4 regions of the Pantoea sp. Lij88 genome follow, and region 1 is predicted to be linked to each of the others. Evidence: predicted binding sites of a transcription regulator. Region 1 holds the regulator's gene; each other region holds the start of a gene.
The links. The regulator LexA, encoded in region 1, represses DNA repair genes until DNA is damaged. The targets are predictions, from matches to a motif close to TNCTGTATGTACATACAGNA.

Region 1 (5,414 bases):
CGGCATCAACGTTAAAGCCGGTGTCGGTACTGCGATACTGGCTATTGTTGATGTCGTTCTTGTCGTAGTTGTAGATGCTGGCGGTGTAGTTATAGAGCCAGGTTTTCTGCACTTTTGGCGTCACGCCAACCGATACCGGCTGACCGGCGATAGTGAACTCATGCGCTACCGCCACACCGTAATCGGTGGTCAGTGCCGCTAAGCCATTCGCACTGGAGCGAAGGTTATTTTGATCGCCAAATTGCGGGAACCGCGTACCGTCAGCAACACCACGCAGATAGTCGATATCACCCTGAACGACGTTAGCGCGGACGTGCGCCGTCCCGTAGGCTTTGGTGATAAAGGCGAAAGGCAGAGTGTCGTTGGGGATCGTAACCGCTATAGCCGCACCCGCACTGCCGTCGGCTTTATTACCGCGCAAATCGCTGAGTTTGTTGGCGACATCGCCGGAGGCGGCGCGCAGTTCAGGATAGCCGCGCAAGAAATCCGCCAGCGTGAAGTTATTCAGCACCGTGCGGTAACGATCCACGGTGTCCGTAATATCATCGACTTTATCAAGCAGGTGATCTTTGTCAGTCACCTGAATTCCCGCTGAAGGAACAATAATGCTGACATTATCGTCGGGTTTAGCACGCGTCATTAATGCCGGGTTCGCCAGCACTGCGGAGCCATAGAGAGAAGATGCAACGCCGGTGCCGCCCATGGCGTCATTACGTGCATCATACCAGGTCCCTGCCGCCATGGCGGAAGAAGAAAGGAAAAGCGCGGTCACTACAGCGGAGTATTTCAGCGCTGAACGTTGAGCGGATTTTTTCACCATTTGCCTGCCATCACCTGAGAAATTGTCATTGAAACATTCAACGACTGAATAGTTTGTTAGCCCTATTGTGAACCCTGGCTAACGCGTTATTGCTGTGAATTCAAAGGAAACAGTGTCTTAATTCAAAGGATTGGACGTTTTCCAATCAAAAAACCGTTGTAATTGTTCAAACTGCGTCGGGGTATTTCAAATAATGCCAGACTTTTCTTAAGTCTTTCTGAACATTACTTCTTAACTCAGTGAGATGCAAAGCAAAATGCCAACAAATTCCGCTTCAGGTGGATTAAGAATGGATCTGATTTATCGTCAGATTTGAGATAGAAGACGGCTTAAATTCTAAATATGCTGCTTTATCAGGCAAATAATGCTGTTTTTTCAGGCAAAAACCAACCTCAGCATCGCGAAACTATGTGTGATAAAATAACATCACTTATCCAGCGGAGAATTTTCATGACCAACATGACGTCGCAGCAAATTTTGATTCAGGCCGAAAAAATGTGCCTGCAGCGCGGTGTGCGTCTGACTTCGCAGCGTGCTGAAGTGTTGCGCCTGATGGCCGAACAGCCCGGCTCAATCAGCGCCTACGATCTGCTGGATCAGCTCCGCGTCAGCGAACCGCAGGCTAAACCCCCTACCGTCTATCGTGCGCTGGATTTCCTGCTGGAGCAGGGTTTCATTCATCGGGTGGAGTCCAACAACAGCTACGTCATGTGTCACCACTTTGAGGCGCCAGCCCATACGTCGGTGATGCTGGTCTGTGACCGCTGTGCCGCCGTTACAGAGAAACAGGCGCAGGGCGTGGAGAAGATTATCGCGACGCTGGCGGGTGAAGCGGAGTTTGCATTACGCCATAGCGTGATTGAAGCGCATGGTTTGTGTGAAAGTTGTGCTGCAGTAGAAGCCTGTACGCATCATGAAAACTGCGAACACGATCATCAGGATGAGGGAAAAAAGCGGGGGAAACGCGGGTAATCTGCACATCCTTGTGCTGCTCCATCCCTGTACCGTTCCGATGCGGGCGCACCGGAAGGCATTCAGCTGATTATCAGGGTACCTGATTACCAGCGGTGATCTTTGTTCTTGCCTTCCCAGTCCGTCACTTCGCGCTCTGCTTCATCTTTCGCATAGCCGTAACGTTCCTGGATTTTGCCGACCAGCTGATCGCGTTTACCTTCGATAACCTGCATATCATCGTCGGTCAGCTTGCCCCATTTCTCTTTCATTTTACCTTTGAACTGCTTCCAGTTGCCGCTCGCTTCGTCTTTATTCATGGCAGACCTTCAATCCTCGGGGTTTAATGATTATCTTGCTACTTAACAAAATAACGATATAAAGCGCTGGTTAACTGCGCTGCTTAAAGTTAATTGTAGTAGCCAATTTAATAACCGTGGAATAATACGGAATAATCTGTATCACTCTGAGTCAGCCCCGCAGAATCAGGCGTCAAACCAGCTGTTCTGACGCCAGTGCTTACGCCAGATGAACCACAGAGACAGGCCGCGCAGCGCCAGGAAAACCGTCACCGCCAGCCACAGGCCGTGGTTACCCAGCACCGGTACGCTGAGCAGCGTCAGAAAGTAGCCGGCCGCCGCCACAACCATGCTGTTACGCATTTCGCGTCCGCGCGTCGCGCCGATGAACATCCCATCCAGCAGATAACACCAGACGCCGATCAGCGGCATGATGACCTGCCAGACCAGGTAGCGGTCAGCTGTCTGCTGGAGTGACTCAAGAGAGGTCAGCAAAGTAACGATCTGCGGGCCAAAAATGGCATAGACCAGTGAGAAGAACAGCGCCACCACCACCGCCTGCCGACAGGCAGAGTGCCAGACCAGCATTAGTTTGCTGCCATTTTTTGCGCCGTGCGCTTCGCCGGCAAACGCTTCAACCGCGTAGGCAAAGCCATCCAGCGCGTAGGCCGTGAAGGTAATGAACATCAGCAACACCGCGTTAACCGCCACCACGTCCGGACCCAGTCGCGCGCCCAGCACGGTCAGGGAGGCGAAACAGAGCTGCAGCATCAGAGAGCGCAGCATGATGTCACGGTTCAGTCGCAGCAGCCGTCCGCTGTCACCGCGCCAGCTCTGCTTCAGCAGGCTTAGCGAAATACCGCGTAGCTTTAACACCCGCCAGACCATGATGCCGCCGACGATCAGCGTGATGTACTCCGCCAGCGCCGTGGCGGTTGCCGCCCCCGCGACACCCCAGTGCAGCCCCATCACCAGCCAGAGATCGAGCACGATGTTCACCAGATTGCCCACCACCAGCAGGATCACCGGCGCGCGTGCATACTGCACGCCCAGCAGCCAGCCCAGTATGACCAGGTTTGCCAGGGTGGCAGGCGCACTGAGCCAGCGAATCTGAATAAACAGCGCCGCCTGTTCCAGTACATCAGGATTGCCGCCAACCAGATGGGTCGCCAGCTGAATAATCGGATAACGCAAAGCGATGAACAGTACACCTGCCAGCAGCGCAATAATCAGCGGCTGCGTCAGCGCGCGTGCCAGAGCGGCTTTATCGCCCGCACCAAATGCCTGCGCCGTAAGGCCAGTGGTACTCATTCGAAGGAAAAGCAGCAGCATAAAGAGGAAGCTGGTCACTGTGGTCCCGACCGCAACCCCGCCAAGATAGACAGGGCTGTCGAGATGACCAATAACTGCAGTATCGACCACTCCCAGTAAAGGAACGGTGATATTTGAAAGGATCATCGGCAGCGCAAGCCGCCAGAGATTTTTATCCGTTGCCGTGATAAAGCGCATTCGCCGTTCCGTGCTCAGTGTCGCTGCCGTTAAGCAGGCGACAAAATTAGGGCAGACAGAATAGCATCAGAAAAGGCGAATGCACGCAGCCCTCAGAATCAGAGCCACTCGCCGTTGCGCACCACGCCCACTGCCAGACCTTCAATGGTCAGCGACTGTGCACGGGTATCGACAACAATCGGGTCGAAATCGCTGTTTTCCGGCAGAAGATGCACGATAGCACCCTGCTTTTTCCAGCGTTTAACGGTCACTTCATCATCAATGCGGGCAACCACAACCTGGCCGTTGCGCACATCCTGGGTTTTATGTACCGCGAGCAGGTCGCCATCCATAATCCCGATATCTTTCATCGACATTCCGCTGACGCGCAGCAGGAAATCGGCAGACGGCTTGAACAGGCCCGGATCCACTTTGTAGTGGGTTTCGATATGTTCCTGCGCCATGATCGGCTCACCGGCAGCAACCCGGCCAATCAGCGGTAGCCCTTCTGAAACCTCTTCTTCCATTAACAGACGAATGCCGCGCGATGCACCGGAAACGATCTCGATGACGCCTTTACGCGCCAGCGCTTTCAGATGCTCTTCTGCCGCATTTGGCGAACGGAAGCCCAGCTGCGCGGCAATCTCTGCACGCGTAGGCGGCATGCCTGTTGAAGAAATATGGTCGCGAATCAGGTCATAGACCTGCTGCTGCCTGCTGGTTAATGCTTTCATCCCGCCCCCTGGTTGTTTATACAGTCGCTGTGAGTATATACAGGTATTGGCGAAATGGAAACCGATTGTCAGGGAAAACGCGCCCTCAGGCGCGTTATGGAAGGCTTATCGCAAATGTGTCCAGAGCAGCGCGACCCAGACAAACAGGGCCAGTATGATGCTGATCAGTACCGCCGCCGAGCCCATGTCTTTTGCCCGGCCCGCCAGGGGATGGTGCTCCTGACCGATGCGGTCAACCACCGCTTCAATGGCACTATTGAGGATTTCGACAATGACCACCAGCACCACCGCCCCAATCATCAGGATGCGGGAGATCACATCGACATCCAGCCAGCACGCGATAATAATAGCGGCCAGCGCAGCCAGTGCTTCCTGGCGAAACGCCGCTTCATGTTGCCAGGCGGCGCGCAGTCCCTGCCATGAGTAACCTGCGGCTTTTACTATTCTGATAAGTCCGGTGGCATTATTTGCCATGATGTGGGAACCCTTTCATCGGATTGACGTCAATGTCTGGGCTGCGTGCAATTGGCACCACCACAGATCTTCGCTGCACTTTCTGCTATGCTTGCGGCGCTTTGCTAACAAGAGGCTTCATGTTGTCTATGTCAGGTTGGCGTAAACTCTATTACAAATTGCTTAATTTACCACTGTCGTTTTTGGTAAAAAGTAAGGCCATTCCGGCCGATCCCGTGTCTGAACATGGTCTGGATCCGACCCGACCTATTATGTATGTTTTGCCTTACGATTCGAAGGCCGACTTACTGACTTTACGCGCACAGTGTCTGCGGCATCATCTGCCCGACCCGCTTTCTCCGCTGGAGATTGATGGTTCACTGCTGCCGCGCCACGTATTTATCCATGATGGCCCGCGCGTCTTCCCCTATTTTGTGCCCAGCGTGGAATCGGTAAAAATCTTTCACGATTACCTGGACCTGCATCGCAATAACCCTAAGCTCGATATTCAAATGCTGCCGGTCACCGTGATGTTTGGCCGCGCACCAGGACGTGAAGTTCAGGGCGAACCCACGCCACATCTGCGGTTGCTGAACGGCGTGCAGAAGTTCTTTGCCGTGATCTGGCATGGACGCGACAGTTTCGTCCGCTTCTCGCCGACCGTCTCAT
Region 2 (5,414 bases), 1.9 Mb from region 1:
CCCGGAAGGCAAAGCTCTGCTGCGAAAGCGCCATGTCGTTGTGCATCAGCAGTTCATGCCGCACAGAACGGGTGTCATTCAGCCATTGCGCGACATCGCGCTGCGCCAGCAATGGGATCTGGTGCATACCACCATAAGCACTTTCACTGAAAACAGGTCCATCCCCATCTATCAGAAAAGCCGGGGCGCAGCCCAGCGCTTCGGCGAGCCGTAACAGGTTCTCACCACGCGGCAGCGTCTCCTCTTTTTCCCATTGCGAAATGGCTACATGGGACACTTTTACCTGTTGTGCCAATTGCTTCTGCGTTAACTGCAGTGATTTACGTCGGAGTCGGATGCGGTCACCCAGCGTTTCGTTTTTCATCAGCTTGACTTTTTGGTTGAGAGTGACTTAAGTATACTTAAGCGTGGTATTTAAGCAATCTTAAATTTCAGGCGGAGGACGTGGCTTATCAGCACGCAGTGTGTTCCAGAGACCTTACCGGACAAAGGGGTGTGGCATGGAAAGTAGTCTTATTACCAGTATGGGTGCGTTAGTTCTGGGTGGGGGCGCAGCAGCACTGTTCTGGAAACCGTTATTGGCGGGTATTGCGTCAATCGTAACCAGTAATCGGGCGGGCGGCGAAATTATAACCAGTTACAAAGAGCAGGTGGTGTTGCTGAAAGAGAGCAACCAGATGATGCGGGAGGAAAATGATGAACTGCGCGAACGGCACGACAGGAATCTGCGGCGTATCTCGACACTAGAAACCGATCTTCGGTTAATCAGAAACGCGGTGGGCATTTTACTGGCTATGACCGAAACCGATCACAACGATAAATTTCGTAATGAGATTGATCGGCTTATCTCAACTCTGGAGGATCGCAGCGATGGCAACGATTAACAGCACCAAGGCACCTATGTCATATCGACGCAAAGTTATCCTCGGCTGCATTCTGCTGAGCTGTTCGATGATTTGCATCCTGATGACGATTATTTTTCTTTACGTGAGTAACACCGCAAACCGGCGGGTCGAGGAGATTCGTGCGGATTATCGCGTGATAGCCGCGCGGCGTGATGACAGAGTGGAACTGCTGACCGATCAGGTTTCAGCGTTGCAGCGTAAGCTCGATGTGATACCGGATCGCGTCGCCGAAAAGACGGTCACCAAAGTTAAAGAGGTCGTCATTGTCAGTGAGGCGCCTGAAGCAAAACCGGCTCAGAAACCATAACTTCCGATTATTCTTAGTGCGGCTTCGCTATTATCGACTAGTTTTAAATCTCCGGGCGACATTTGTATCTGAATGCAGGCCCGCTGATTGGCCGGTTGATGAACCGCTAAGCCTAATCACTTTGGATAACTGACCAGAAGGAAATTTAGCATGAGCGATTCAACAGAAACCAAGACCAAAACTGATTATCTGCGTGACGTGACTTCTCAGCTAAAAGAGATGCGCCACTATGCGCAGACCAACACCGAAACCCTTTCCAGCCATTGGTTAGCGTTTGATGCCGGTGAGTATAAAGATAAGACCAACGCCGACCGGATCGATGCGTTGCTGAACAAGCAGGGTAAACTGCTGGAAGACCTGGATGCCGCTATTCAGGACATCGAGATTGAAATTAATCACAGCGAGCAGGAGAGCTAAGTCATCTCCCGCTAACTGATGCGGTGGCCGTTAAGGGATTAATCGGCCACCAGCCACATTTCCGCTTCGTCGAACATCTCTTCAACAATCCGCGCAACTGTCGCTTTATCGTTCTTACTCAAATCCGTATCAATCGCGTTACGCTCCATCGGCTTGACCTTAACTTCGATGTCAGGGAACACCCGATGCACCCGCTTTTCCAGCTCCTCACGAATCATCTCGCGAGCACCCGGTAAACCGGCAACGTTGCGCTTGTCATAAATCAACTCAACAAACATGATGGCAATCCATTCAGGGCAAAATCGCTGACATATAATACTGTAAATAAAAACAGTAGCAAGGCAGTGCGCCCTATTTCGCGAAAAATTTTATGTCGCGTAAACCGCGATCTTCGACTAGCAAAATACGCACGCATCGCGACATAATGACGGCTTACTTTTCAGGAGGTCCGCGATGCGACAACTGGTAATTGATATTCTGCTAAAACTGGCAAAGATGGACGTCGATGCAAAAGAATTGACGGCGCAGCTTGAAGCGCAGTCCCTGCTGGTTGCAGCGCTGCTGGTGCAGGCGAAACAGGACAACTCGCTGACCATTTCAGAAACGGTACAGGATGCCATTATTACCGCTTCGCAATCCTCGACCGAGTTTCTGCAGTCTGATGTTGACCTGCTGCTGACGCACATTAATCGTCTGCTCGCCGTCGCAAGTTATGTAGAAGTGAAAGGCAAAGCCACGGAAGAGAGAGAGTAGGGCCGGAGAAAATTCGCCTCTGGAGATTGAAGCCCGGCAACATCTCCAGAGGCAGTGCAGGCACACTGTGGGTGCCAGACATCTTCAGCGCAGCACTGATTACAGCTCGTTTTTAATGCAAAATTCTTCCCAGCTCATCCCCAGTGACTCAGCATGAGACTTGAGATAGGTCTCGATCGCTTCAGCCGCCACCGCTTTATCCGGCTCAGCCAGCTGAATAGAGAAAATCATCCCATCCAGATTCTTCTGACGCAAAAAGGCCGCATAGATGCGTTCGGCATGCCATTCGCGCAGCTGTCGCAGTGACAGATTAGCGGCACGGGCATCGCTCTCGGTTAATTCATCCAGTGCAGACTGAAAGTCGGGATGCGCGGTAAAAAACATCTCGCGTGCCTGGGCATAGTAGGCTTCTGGCGTTTTCATATTCATATTCCTGAAAGTCTGTTGCAGCGCGCCAGTGTAGCGGGTTGTCTCCCGCTTGTCAGGCGTGGCAGAGAACCCCATCCGCCAGCGATTTGCCGGTAAAAACGCTGACTCCTGACCTTGCTGCCGGTGAAATTGCGCTGTAATCACAGGCTGCGTCGTGTTTGAACACCCAGATATCTTGCGTAACGCGGTGGAAAAATTATAACGTAGCCGCCATTGACGTGATCTTAGGGATTAAACATGAAAAAGTGGATGCTGATTGCCGCGATGGCACTGAGTGGCTGTGCGCAAATCAACGATTATGAAAACGCGGTGCAGACGCCGGCGCCCGCTGATCTGCAGGGAACCTGGCAAACTGTCGGCCCACAGAGCAGCCTGATCAACGACAAGGCGATAGCCAGCGTGATCATTAATGCGGATGGCAGCACGCTGGATTGTCGTCAGTGGATGCGGGTGATCGCGAAGCCGGGCAAACTGACGCGTCTCGACGGCGATTATGTCAATGTGACACGTCAGCTGCGGGTGATGCCGCTGGTGGTGGAGAATGGTGAACTGAGTTACGACCGGCTGACCCTGCGTAAAGTGGCGCGTCCGACCGTCGAGTGTCAGCAGGCACTGGATGAAGTGGCGAAGCAGCCAAAAGCCGCCGTGATTCAGAACATCGAACCGCAACTGCTGCGCACCCCGATTACAGAAAACAACGCGAAGTCTTAACCGCCTGTCCATAAAAAAACCGCCCCGGCCGGGCAGAGCGCACTTACGCTCTTGCCTGCCGGGGCGGTTTTCGTTTTCACGGCGTCACTAATTCTGCCACTGACTTACTCTGCAACCACCCAGACGCTGACGCTGCCACCGTTACAGGCAAATACCGCGGTGCCGTGCTCATCGGCGGTAACCGTTTCTTCACGGTTCCCCAGATGATCGCGCCAGACCTTACCGGCAAAACCTTCACCCATCGGCACGCTTTTTTCGCCCGCATCGCCGTTCGACATGATGACGACACAACCCGGCTGCGTTTCAGTGCCGCTGCGGCTGAACGCCACGCAGTTGGGATGATCGAAATAGTCGGTCTGTACGCCCCAGCCATACTGCTGGCGCGCCCGGATTAACCCTTCCAGCTCCGGGATCACCGGCATCTCAATTTTGTACGTCTCGCCGTCGCCGCCTTCATCTTCATAGGTCGCCCCGAACAGATCGGGATAGAAAATGGTAGGGACACCCTGTTCACGCAGCAGGATGAGCGCATAGGCCAGCGGTTTAAACCAGGCTTCAACCGGCGCTTCCAGCGACTGCAGCGGCTGGGTATCGTGGTTGGCCACGATGGTCACAGCATGCCACGGGTCAGCCACGACCAGCGAGTTGGCAAAAATCTGGCTCATATCGTAGGCGCTGCCTGCGGTGGAGGCCTGATGGAAGTTCATGTGCAGTGGCGCATCAAACAGCATGGTTTTGCCTTCCACCTGATGCACATACTCCTGCAGCTTCTCGGTTTCAAACGACCAGTACTCCGCGACGATAAACATCGACTCCTCAGCGACTTCCTGAATATGCTCGATCCACTCTTTGTAGAACCAGGCCGGGATATGTTTTACCGCATCCAGACGAAAGCCGGTGCAGGGTACCTGTTCCATCACCCAGCGCGCCCAGTATTTCAGCTCTTCCCTGACCGCGTTGTTGCGGAAATCGATGTTGGCGCCCATCAGATAGTCGAAGTTGCCCAGCTCGTTATCGACCTGATCGTTCCAGCCTTCGGCGGTGTAGTCATTGATGATTTTGAATACGCCGTTTTCGTCCGGATTTTCGATGTGGTCTACGCCGCTAAAGCATTTGTGGTCCCAGACAAATTTTGAATATTCTCCGGCGCGGGCCGGGAAGGTGAATTTAGTCCAGGCTTCGCATTCGACGACCTCGTCGTAAATTTCGTCGCGGTTATCCGGATTGACGCGGTTCACGCTGATCGCCTCTTTCTCATCAGCGCCCATTTTATGGTTCAGCACCACATCCAGCAGCACGCCAACGTTGTGGCTGCGAAGGGCTTCTGTCGCTGCCAGTAATTGCGTTTTGTCGCCATATTTGGTGGCAACGCCACCTTTCTGATCAAATTCCCCCAGGTCGAACAGATCGTAGCTGTCGTAACCGACAGAATAGCCACCAGAACCCCCTTTGTAACACGGTGGCAACCACGCCATGGTGATACCAATTTCGCTGAGCCAGGCCGCGCGATCGGCGACTTCCGGCCACAGTTTGCTGCCATCCGGGTAATACCAATGGAAAAACTGTAATAACGTTGGGTTTTGCATGTACCACACTCCAGGGGATGATGAAAATCAAGTATGGAGTAAGCGGCAGAAAAGAGACGCCGCGCAGAGAAATAAATCTGGCGGCGTAGCAGAGCAGGGGATCAGGAGAGGGTTTCGCGCGGTACCATGACTAAGCCGCCCTGACTGCTGTAGGCGGACATGACCGATTTCTGACGGGTGTTCTGACCCACCAGCGAGGCCAGCTCATCCATTCTCGCCTGCAGCAGACGTTTCACTTCGCATTCGTTATCCAGAATACGGCGCAGCACCGGGCGTAACTGCTCCTGCGTCTGCGACGAGGGCGAT
Region 3 (5,414 bases), 1.1 Mb from region 1:
CGTGATCACGATGAGATTCCGATGAAATACCAGCAACTCGAAAATCTTGAATGTGGATGGAAGTGGAAATACCTGGTGAAAAAACATCGGGAAGGTGAACTGATCACGCGTCACCTTGAATTAAGTGCGGCGCAGGCGGCAGTCGATAAGCTGCTGGCGATGGAAAATAATCCGGCGACGGTAAATGAATGGATTGCAGAACATATTCATTCCGATCTGGATAACCGTCTGAAGCAGACCATCCGCGCCCGGCGGAAACGCCATTTCAATGCTGAACATCAGCATACCCGCAAAAAATCAATCGACCTGGAATATCTGGTCTGGCAGCGACTGGCTGGTCTGGCACAGCGGCGCGGTTGCACGCTCTCTGAAACGATTGTTCAGCTGATAGAAGATGCAGAACGCAAAGAAAAATATGCCACGCAGATGTCGAGTCTGAAGCAGGATTTGCAGGCCATTCTGGGTAAGTCGGGTTCAGAAAGCGAATAACCGGGTAGAGCAATCAGCGTCTGCGAAATTCAAATCGGTTTTATTACCGGCATAAAAAAACCCCGCCTTAGCGGGGTTTTTTATAACGTATAAACTTAAGCCTGTGGCTGAGTTACAACGTCTTTGATGCCTTTAACATCGATTTCTACGCGACGGTCCGGAGACAGGCAGTCGATCAGGGCATTACGGCCTTTCACGCTGTCACAGGTGTTGCCGGTAACTGGGTTAGATTTACCCATGCCACGTGCAGAGATCTTGTTAGAAGGGATACCTTTAGATACCAGGTAATCTACGACTGACTGAGCACGTTTCTCAGACAGTTTCTGGTTGTACTGCTCTGAACCGATGCGATCGGTGAAGCCCAGTACGACAACGGAACCATCTTTAGGATCCATTGAGCTCAGCTGGCTGTACAGCTGATCCAGAGCCTGCTGGCCTTCTGGCTTCAGGGTAGATTTGTTGAAGGTGAACAGAACGTCAGACTTCAGAGTGAAACGCTTGGTTTCAACAACTGGAGCTGGTGCTGGAGCCGGCGCTGGAGCCGGAGCTGCGACATCATCCTGACCGAAGCGGTAAGAAACGCCTACGCTCAGCATGCCGTTGTCTGGACGCGTACCAACGGTCTGTGCATCACCGATGTTGTTAACCCACTGGTAATCCAGACGGGTAGCCCAGTTTTTGGTCAGCGCATATTCAACACCAACAGCAGCCAGCGGAGAAACGCCGGTGTCGTGGTCGCTGATGCGGCCAGTAGTTGGGTTAGTCTGCGTTGCATCTGCACGCCATACCATGCCGCCCAGACGAGTATACACGTCCAGATCGTCATTGATTGGGTAGCTCAGTTTAGCAGCCAGCTGTACGCCCTGTGCTTTGAATGCGCCGTTAGTCACATTGCCTTTGTTAGGCATGCGGCCCAGCCAGTCATAGCCCATCTCGAAGCCCAGGTATGGGTTTGCCTGATAACCAACGAACGCACCTGCGCCCAGCTGGCTTTCATGAGTTGGACCGTCATTGTTCTCGTAACCGTTACCGTAGTAACCAGTGTCGTGATACTGAGACCAGCCCAGTTTAGCACCGGTGTACCAGGTGTTATCTTTCGGAGCGGCCTGCGCTACGGTAGCGAAGCCAGCCAGTGCCACTGCAATTGCGATAGCTGTCTTTTTCATTTTGCGCCTCGTTATCATCCAAATAGGCAATGAGCAAAAAGGTTGCTCTTGGTTTAAATCCTTCGCCGGGTCAAAACGCTCGCTTATGACTCTACCGCAAAAAACGGAGGTTATTGAGCACCCTGGCGAGCTAAAGTCTACAACGAGATTGGAAACTTACAAGTATGATGTGAGGCACTTCTGTAAAGAAACAGCGATTTATACATAATTTCTAACAATTAGAGTGGTCGTATTGTCGCGGTAAAAAGGCCGAAAAACCCGCTAAACCATTGTCACAGCTCGAACTAACAGAATCAGTGGTTTAGCGGCGACAGATTAGAAAAATAGCCTGGGAAACTTCTTATTTTTACTTAATGAAACAAATCCGACTGAATTTTTATGGAACTTTGCGGTCTGAGAGGCGCTTCCGATGTTCCGCTTGCCCGTAAAATTAAGCCAAGCGCTTCACCCTCAGCTGCCGCATTTTCGAGTTGACGTCGCTCATCTTCATCCAAATCGTACGGAATCCATGCGAGAACAACACTGTAATTTCCTGTACGCAACGCTTTAACCATCGCTTCAACGGCATTCAGACGTTCAGAATCCGCTATATGCATACTTTTATCCAGTGGTAATCCCGATTCCTGCAGCCAGGTGCGATTCAGTTTATACGCCGGTGTTAACCACAGCTGCCAGCGGGACTGCTGACTCAGTTGCTGCAATAACGGCAACAGCATCATCTGCATCATACCGGGCTGCTCGCTGTAACGTAACTCAGTAATTCCACCACCCTGCGAGGCCGGAACGGAAGAGGACGCATAATGATGAGCATAGCGTGCATTATTAGGATGTTGTGTTCGCATAAGTTAATCACCAGCAGTGGACTGTATGAATATACAGTACTGTCATCCTGGATAAAGATCAACCCAAATTTCTGAAAACGCCTCGCAAAAACGCGACAAGATTAGTTGAAGCACTATTTATTCATTGAACCCGCTGACGCTTTTTTCTATCTTCTAATTACCTGATACCCAAGGTAATTTACGAGAAATTTCTTACATGGAGGTGGTGCAATGAAAAAGGTGAATCCGGTCGTAGAGCGCTCCAGAGCCCAGCTGGCCCCGCTGGGAACCATAGAGTCCCGCACCCAGTTTGGGGGATATGCGCTGGCTGTTGAAAGTGTGGTTTTTGCCTTGATAAATAAAGATGAACTCTACCTGCGCGCCAGTGAACCTTTGCGGGAATACATTACCGATCGGCCGCTGCAACCCCTGATCTTTCGCAAGAGGGGCAAACTGGTAAGCCTTAATTATTTTCGGGTCGATGAAACATTATGGCGTGATCCTGACCATCTGCTGGCGCTCTCAGCCGCTTCTTTAGAAACGGCGCAGCTGGAGTTACAGGACAGACAATCCTCTCCGCGACTGAAAGATCTGCCGAATCTCAGCGTACGCATGGAGATGATGCTGTACGAGGCGGGTATTATGACCGTCAATCATCTCTATCAGATGGGGGCCAAACAGTGCTGGCTGAAGCTGAAAGCGATCAACCAGCACGTGGGGTTTCAGACTCTGCTGGCGCTGCAGGGGGCGATCACGGGCCACCATGCCGCCGCGCTGCCGCTGGCCATCCGGGTGGAGCTGAACGCGTGGTTTCAGCGCACACTTTTATCAAATCCCGACCTGCGAAGCGGCGAAGGCTAATCAGTGATTAGCGTGCGACGCAGGCGAGCCACATCAGGCATTAAGGCCACCAGCAGACCGAGTTGCTGGAGCACCAGCGGCGCACGCGTATCCGCATCTGCAGCCAGCTGGCTGATTCGCTGAGCCAGCTGCTGGCGCATCGTCTCAACATGCTCATCGCTGACCACATCCGTCTGGAGCACATCCTCAACGTAGCAAACCGTATCATCCAGCAAGGCCAGCAGTTCCGGCGCGGTAATTTTATCGCGGTGGGCACCCAGCGCAGAAATGTAACTCAGGAAAGAGTGATTGGAGCAAAGCAGCTGAAAAGCCGATTCACGTAGTTTCTGGCTGGTGCGGCTTTCACTGCTCATATTTGAAACCACCGACGCCAGCTCCGCATCCGCATTGTGCGCATCACGGCGGGCAATACGGTAGGCGAGACGGTTATCCTTGCCCTGATGATATTGCTCCATGATTGCATCCAGATAGCGACAGTTCGCTTTCAGTGTGCGTTCTGCCACCGCCGGTAACTGACGAAAGCGCCAGTCAGGCCAGATAAATGCGACAGCCAGCCAGGCCAGACCACAGCCGAGTAAGGTATCCACCACCCGTGGCAGGGCGACCTCAAAGCCTTCCCCTAACAGGTTAAAGCAGAGCAGGACCAGCAGGGTGATAAACAGCGTGGCTTGCGCATACTGTACCTGCCTGAAAGCAAAGAACAGCACACCGGTAATCACAATCAGGATTAACTGACCTTCAATCGAAGGCACCAGCCATAAAACTGGCAGACCAATCGCAATCCCTGCCAGCGTGCCGCCAATTCGTAAGGCCAGCCGTCGCTGCGTGGCACTGTAGTTAGGCTGACAGACAAACAGGCTGGTCAGCAGAATCCAGTATCCACGCTGTAGTCCGGTGATCTGGATGAAACCATAGCCAATACAGAGCACCACTGACATGCGAACCGCATGCCGGAACAGCGCCGAAGAGGGGGAGAGATGACGGCTGAAGCGCAACCGGATATCACTCCAGCCACTCAATCCTTCGCGCGACAACAGATTGTCACTGTGCTGAGGATCTTCACCGGCCAGTGTCTGTTCAGATTCAATGGAGGCGAGCTGAGCATCAATAGCGCGCAGGTTGCGCAGTAGCCAGAACAGCGCACGGGTATGCGTCGCCTCAGGCTCATGCTGTTCCAGACGTTCTATCGCTTTCTGTAATCGTTCAAACGCGCGCTCAAAGCGGCTGTCATGCACCCATCTTTCACGCATCAGAATGCAATGCGCCAGCTGGCGACAGGCCTGCGCCTGCATATTCAGCAGGCGCTGAAAGCGAAACAGAATTTCGTTATAGCGCCAGTCTCCGCGCAGCAGATGATATTGCAGATGGGAAGAGCTGGCCCGTTCGTGAATATCCTGCGCCACAAAGTAGTAGTGCAGACTGCGACGGGTGCCGCGTGAGCCGCGATCGCCGCGCAGGCGACTCTGCAAAGTGGTCTTGGTCAGGTTGAGCTGCGCCACCAACTGGCTGTTAACCATCGCGGCATCAATAAACGCGGCGTCATCCTGCTCGCCCGCATCCGGGTCGAAGAGGTTGGCTTTGGCATCCAGGTAACGCGCCAGCTGTGAAAAACTGCCCGCCAGCTGTTCCTGAACCGGCCGGACCGGGAACATCAGATGGCCCAGCAGCGTCAGCAGGTTGTACCACAGGGCACCGATCAGCAGCAGCATCGGCTGCATATACCACTGGCTGAAGAGGCCGATACCGAGCATGGTATAGACCGCAATCAGCAGCGCACCAAAGGCGATGGTGGCGTAGCGCTGGCCGAGGGCACCCAGCAGAATAAAACCCCAGGTGGAGATGGCCAGCCCGATAATAAAGGCAAAGGGATAAGGAAACAGTAACTCGACTGAAACCGAGGCGATGCAGAAGCAGAGCAGGGTAATCAGCAGATTTTTCAGGCGACCGGCCAGGCGATCATCAAGATCGGCCAGCGCAGCCGCGACAACCCCCAGTGTTAAAGGGATTGTCCACTCAATCTGATGCAGCCACCAGGGAATGGCGGCGCAGCCACTCAGCGCAAACAGGATCCGCAGCA
Region 4 (5,414 bases), 1.0 Mb from region 1:
AAAATCGACCCGTGACGCCAGATGCGGGATCATAAACAGCATCGACGGCACTTCGATCATGATACCGATTCGCGGCTTCGGAATCGGGAAGCCCAGCATCTCTTCCACTTCACGTCCGGCGCGATCGATCAGCTGTCTGGCGTCGTCGATCTCATCAATATGACTGATCATCGGCAGCAGAATACTGAGGTTGCCGGAGGCGGCATTGGCACGCAGCATCGCGCGTACCTGCACCAGGAAAATTTCCGGCTGATCCAGCGTCAGGCGGATGCCGCGCCAGCCCAGGCAGGGATTCTCTTCACTGATCGGCATGTAAGGCAGCTGTTTATCTGCCCCCACATCCAGCGTTCGCAGCGTCACCGGCTTGTTGCGGAACAGCTGCAACATGCCCTGATACTGCGCCACCTGCTCCTCTTCTGAGGGGAAGCCATTCTGCAGCATAAACGGGATTTCGGTGCGGTAGAGGCCAATGCCATCCACCCAGTCGCCTACCGTCTGCTCATGCTCCGGGCTTAAACCAGCATTCAGCATCACCTGCACGCGTTCGCCACTTTTCAGCTCACCCGGCTGATCGACTAAACCTTCCGCCATTTTGCTCAGCGCGTTTTCTTCGCTGATCAGCCGCTGATACTCCTGCACCAGTACCGGCTCAGGATCGATCAGCAGTTCGCCGCGATAACCATCGACGATCAGCAGGCGTTTGTTGAGCTGATGAGGCTGGATGTCAGCGCCCATGACCGTCGGGATCCCCATCGCACGGGTCAGGATCGCCGCATGGGAGTTGGCTGCGCCGTCACGCACCACCACGCCCGCCAGCCGCTCCTGCGGCAACTCAGCTAAGGTGGTGGCGGTCAGCTCATCGGCCACCAGCACGAAGCGTTCCGGCCAGGCATTGGTGCCGACCAGGGTGTCATCGAGGTGGAACAGCAGACGCTGGCCCAGTACCCGCAGATCGCCTGCACGTTCTCGCAGGTAGTTGTCCGTCAGGCTCGCGAATTGTTCAGCAAACTTCTCGATCACCTGTTTTACCGCCCATTCGGCGACCGATCCGCGCTCGATCTCATCGAACAGATCTTTCTTCAGACGGGCATCGGTTAACAGGTGAGAGTAGAGATCGAAAATGGCCGCGCTCTCTTTCTGTGCGCTGGCGCTGAAACGTTTGCTGAAACGGCGAAATTCATTGGTTGCTTCGCTCATGGCGAGCGACAGACGCTCTCGTTCACGCTGAACATCCAGCGTTGAGGCGGCCGATACCTGATCGAGCAGAGGCTGCGTTTCATCGACCCAGCCTGGCGCCACCGCAACACCCGGTGCTGCGGCAATCGCGCGCACCCGCGTCTGGCGGAACTGACCAAACAGCTGACCCATCTGAGATTGCGACAGCAGGGCCGCCATCTGGGTAGCCAGCGTGACCAGGAATGACTCTTCGCTTTCATCAAACTGACGGTGTTCGCGCTGCTGCACGACCAGCACGCCAAGAAGCTGGCGACGGCTGATCACAGGCACGCCGAGGAAGGAGCGATAGCGCTCCTCTTTCACTGCGGGGATATATTTAAAGCTGGGGTGACTCTGGGCGTCAGCAAGGTTGATCGGTTCGGCCAGACGGCCCACTAAACCGACGATACCTTCGTCAAATGCCAGCGTTACGGTGCGGCCACGCGGTTTTTTGAGTCCGCGCGTCGCCATCAGGTAATAGCAGCGACGGTCCTGGTCGGCGAGGTAAACGGAACAGACTTCCGTATCCATCGCCAGACAGATCTCATTGACCAGGATGTCGAGTGCTTCATTGAGACGCGGCGCACTCGCCACTTTTTCTACAATTTCGCGCAACTGAGTGAGCATAAAGGGCGTGGCCTATCCTCTCTTACGTCGATGGGCAGGATTATTTCGCTGCCCCGCACTCTCCTGCATAGACATCACCACGCCAGCGAATTCCTTCATTACCCGACGATAGACGTCGCGCTTAAAGGAGACAACCTGACGCACCGGATACCAGAAACTGACCCAGCGCCAGCCGTCAAATTCCGGCGTGCTGCTGTGCTGTACATTGATATCCGCGTCATTACACATTAACTGCAGAAGAAACCACTTTTGTTTCTGGCCGATACATACCGGCTTTGTGTCCCAACGCACCAAACGTTTTGGCAACTTGTAACGCAACCAGTTGCGGGTAGAGGCAAGTATTCGAACATCTTTCCGGTGTAAGCCGACCTCTTCGAACAGTTCGCGATACATCGCCTGTTCTGCGGTTTCACCGGGATTGATGCCTCCCTGAGGAAATTGCCAGGAGTGCTGTCCAAAGCGCCTGGCCCATAACACTTGTCCCTGCCGGTTACAGATTACGATACCAACATTCGGGCGGTAGCCATCATCATCGATCACCGGACTACCTCAAAGCAAAATTTGAATGCGCTGATTGTTTCACACTCCTTACAGGCGGTAAACCACTGGATTCATGGGGGGTTCAGCCATCAAAGCCGGGATAACTCACAGAAAAAGGCAAAGTTATAAACAAAGACTGCGAAAAAGATCGATCTTATTCACGTTTTCTGTGGATAGCTTTGTGCAGAACGCGGGAGTTAACTGAATAACCTTTTCTGAGGTCACCTGCGGACCGAAAAGCGTTAACAGCTCATCACTATGATTTTTAATAGAATTAAATCGATCCCGCCCGCCATAAAAGTTTCATACATCGCGAATATTTTCGCGCCAGCTGACAATTGCTTAAAATATAAGCACACTGCTTTTTATCCACAGTTAATCGCTCAGGGTTAGGCCAGAGAGGCGAAATTATGCTCAGTTCGGGAAAAGTCAAGGCTGTAAATGGAACCAGTACCGCACGGAAACGGGGGTTATCCCATTTTTCTGTGGATAACCGGGCTGGAGATCCTGTTCATTGTTGCGGGTAAGCTGGGATAACCCTGACTGTCCGCTGAAAGTGGGAAGGCGATCCGCTAAAAAAAGCATGATCTATCATGTTATTATCGATCCCTGACGCGGTTTATTTTAGCGAAAAGATATACCCAGCCGCCACTGTACAAATTTTAATCATTGCGAGTAATCAACATGAGTTACCTGCCAGGACCACCCGAAGATGAGGCCAGCCTGCTGGCACGCGCACAGCACTTAGCCGGGCTAACACTGGAAGCGCTGGCCGCTCGCGCCGGTCTGCCCATGCCTGTGGATCTTAAGCGCGACAAAGGCTGGGTCGGCATGCTGCTGGAACTGCATCTCGGTGCCAGCGCAGGCAGCAAAGCGGAACAGGACTTTGCCCATCTGGGTATCGAACTGAAAACCATCCCGATTGATGCGCAGGGAAAACCGCTGGAAACCACCTTTGTCTGCGTCGCACCGCTGACCGGCAACAGCGGCGTCACCTGGCTCACCAGCCATGTGCGTCACAAACTGGCGCGGGTGTTGTGGATCCCGGTTGAAGGCGGGCGGGAGATTCCGCTGCGGGAACGTCGCGTCGGCGCGCCGCTGTTGTGGAGTCCGGATGCGGAAGAAGATGAAATGCTGCGTCAGGACTGGGAAGAGCTGATGGATATGATTGTGCTGGGACGCGTTGAGCAGATTACCGCACGTCATGGCGCCTGGCTGCAGATCCGCCCTAAAGCCGCCAACAGCAAAGCGCTGACAGAGGGGATAGGCGATCAGGGCCAGCCCATCATGACGCTGCCGCGCGGTTTCTATTTAAAGAAAAGCTTCACCGGGCCACTGCTGGCGCGGCATTTTCTCCTCTGAATGTCGCCACTCGCGCTGAGATGTCGCAATTATGTGGGAGATCGGTGAATTGAATGCGTATAATCGCCGTTTACTTTTCGTTTAGGATTGAATGTCGGTATGTTTGAGTGGATTTCTGATCCCAACGCCTGGCTGGCGCTGGGCACCCTGACCATCCTTGAGGTGGTGCTGGGTATTGATAACATCATTTTCCTGTCGCTGGTGGTCGCTAAACTGCCAAAGCACCAGCAAGCCAGCGCACGTCGCATTGGTCTGATGGGCGCGATGCTGATGCGTCTTGGCCTGCTGGCCTCAATCGCGTGGGTTGCCCGTCTGACTAACCCGCTGTTTACGCTGATGGATCATGCCTTTTCGGCGCGCGATCTGATCCTGCTTTTTGGTGGACTGTTCCTGCTGTGGAAATCGAGCATGGAGATCCATGAAACGATCGAAGGCAGCGAAGGCGAACATAACACCCGCGTCCATTCGTTCCTCGGCGCGATTGTGCAGATCATGATGCTCGACATTATTTTCAGTCTGGACTCCGTGATCACCGCGATCGGCCTCTCCGATCATCTGTTCATTATGATGGCAGCCGTCGTGATTGCCGTCCTGATGATGATGTTCGCCGCACGCGCGATTGGTGAATTTGTTGAACGCCATCCGTCGGTGAAAATGCTGGCGCTCTCTTTCCTGATTCTGGTCGGTTTTACCCTGATTCTGGAGAGTTTTGCGGTCCATGTACCAAAAGGTTACATTTATTTTGCGATGTTCTTCTCGATGGCCGTTGAGTGTCTTAACCTGATGCGCAGTAAGAAAAAGCACGCCTGATAAAGTCAAGGGCGAGCCTGCTCGCCCGGTTACTTTCAGATTTCTGCGATTAACCCTGCCGGCAAAACCATTTATTACTACACTGTTTGCACTTGACCATTTGCGAGGATAAGGCGTGATGAAAGGGTTGGCAGGAGTAGCACTGGTAATGGTAACCGCCGCATTCTTAAGTGGATGCAGTTCTGATTATGTCATGGCGACCAAAGATGGCCGGATGATCATGACGGAAGGCAAGCCGAGCATTGATAAAGAGACCGGCCTGGTGGAGTACACCGACCAGACGGGCCACATGGTGCAGATTAACAGCGATGAGGTCTCAACGATCATTGAACGTTAACTGCCCGATTTAATCCCCTGCCACCGATTCCCCGCTGGCAGGTGATTTCCCCGACTTTTCCCCCTTCCTTCCCCGCCATTGCTCGCGCTATAGTCCCTGAGAACACAACATTCCATTCCATAAAGAAAAGGAAGCTGGCAATGCACTATCATCGTATTCCTCACAGCACGCTGGAAGTGAGTCAGCTGGGATTGGGCACCATGACGTTTGGCGAACAGAACAGCGAAGCCGACGCGCATGCTCAACTGGATTTAGCACTCCGTTCCGGCATCAACTTTATTGATACCGCCGAGATGTATCCGGTGCCTCCGCGCCCGGAAACCCAGGGTCTGACCGAACACTATATTGGCAGCTGGCTCAAACAGCGCGGCAGCCGCGACAAAATCATTCTGGCCAGTAAAGTCGCCGGCCCTTCGCGCGGCAATGATGCGTCGATCCGCCCGGATATGGCGCTGGACCGTAAAAATATCCGCGCCGCACTTGATGCCAGCCTGAAACGCCTTAACACCGACTACCTTGATCT

Region 2: PU624_RS11525 (DinI-like family protein) is a predicted target of LexA. The motif match lies at 1,946-1,965, and genes of this name have one in related genera.
Region 3: sulA (SOS-induced cell division inhibitor SulA) is a predicted target of LexA. The motif match lies at 2,517-2,536, and genes of this name have one in related genera.
Region 4: mutH (DNA mismatch repair endonuclease MutH) is a predicted target of LexA. The motif match lies at 2,816-2,835, and genes of this name have one in related genera.

What each region holds. Positions count from the first base shown of each region.
Region 1 is NZ_CP118269.1:3,705,875-3,711,288, forward strand. Features, by position in the region: gene PU624_RS21200 (conjugal transfer protein TraF) at 1-820, opposite strand, end outside; gene zur (zinc uptake transcriptional repressor Zur) at 1,271-1,792, shown strand; gene PU624_RS21210 (CsbD family protein) at 1,879-2,091, opposite strand; gene dinF (MATE family efflux transporter DinF) at 2,257-3,579, opposite strand; gene lexA (transcriptional repressor LexA) at 3,678-4,292, opposite strand; gene PU624_RS21225 (diacylglycerol kinase) at 4,398-4,766, opposite strand; gene plsB (glycerol-3-phosphate 1-O-acyltransferase PlsB) at 4,895-5,414, shown strand, end outside.
Region 2 is NZ_CP118269.1:1,671,560-1,676,973, forward strand. Features, by position in the region: gene PU624_RS11505 (helix-turn-helix domain-containing protein) at 1-364, opposite strand, end outside; gene PU624_RS11510 (hypothetical protein) at 501-884, shown strand; gene PU624_RS11515 (hypothetical protein) at 871-1,212, shown strand; gene PU624_RS11520 (hypothetical protein) at 1,363-1,629, shown strand; gene PU624_RS11525 (DinI-like family protein) at 1,668-1,907, opposite strand; gene iraP (anti-adapter protein IraP) at 2,083-2,382, shown strand; gene PU624_RS11535 (DUF6388 family protein) at 2,482-2,805, opposite strand; gene yedD (lipoprotein YedD) at 3,049-3,522, shown strand; gene amyA (alpha-amylase) at 3,627-5,108, opposite strand; gene fliT (flagella biosynthesis regulatory protein FliT) at 5,210-5,414, opposite strand, start outside.
Region 3 is NZ_CP118269.1:2,602,858-2,608,271, reverse strand. Features, by position in the region: gene matP (macrodomain Ter protein MatP) at 22-489, shown strand; gene ompA (porin OmpA) at 585-1,655, opposite strand; gene sulA (SOS-induced cell division inhibitor SulA) at 2,006-2,497, opposite strand; gene PU624_RS16045 (TfoX/Sxy family DNA transformation protein) at 2,708-3,337, shown strand; gene yccS (YccS family putative transporter) at 3,334-5,414, opposite strand, start outside.
Region 4 is NZ_CP118269.1:795,526-800,939, reverse strand. Features, by position in the region: gene ptsP (phosphoenolpyruvate--protein phosphotransferase) at 1-1,842, opposite strand, end outside; gene rppH (RNA pyrophosphohydrolase) at 1,855-2,382, opposite strand; gene mutH (DNA mismatch repair endonuclease MutH) at 3,067-3,744, shown strand; gene PU624_RS07675 (TerC family protein) at 3,844-4,554, shown strand; gene PU624_RS07670 (YgdI/YgdR family lipoprotein) at 4,673-4,891, shown strand; gene PU624_RS07665 (NADP(H)-dependent aldo-keto reductase) at 5,032-5,414, shown strand, end outside.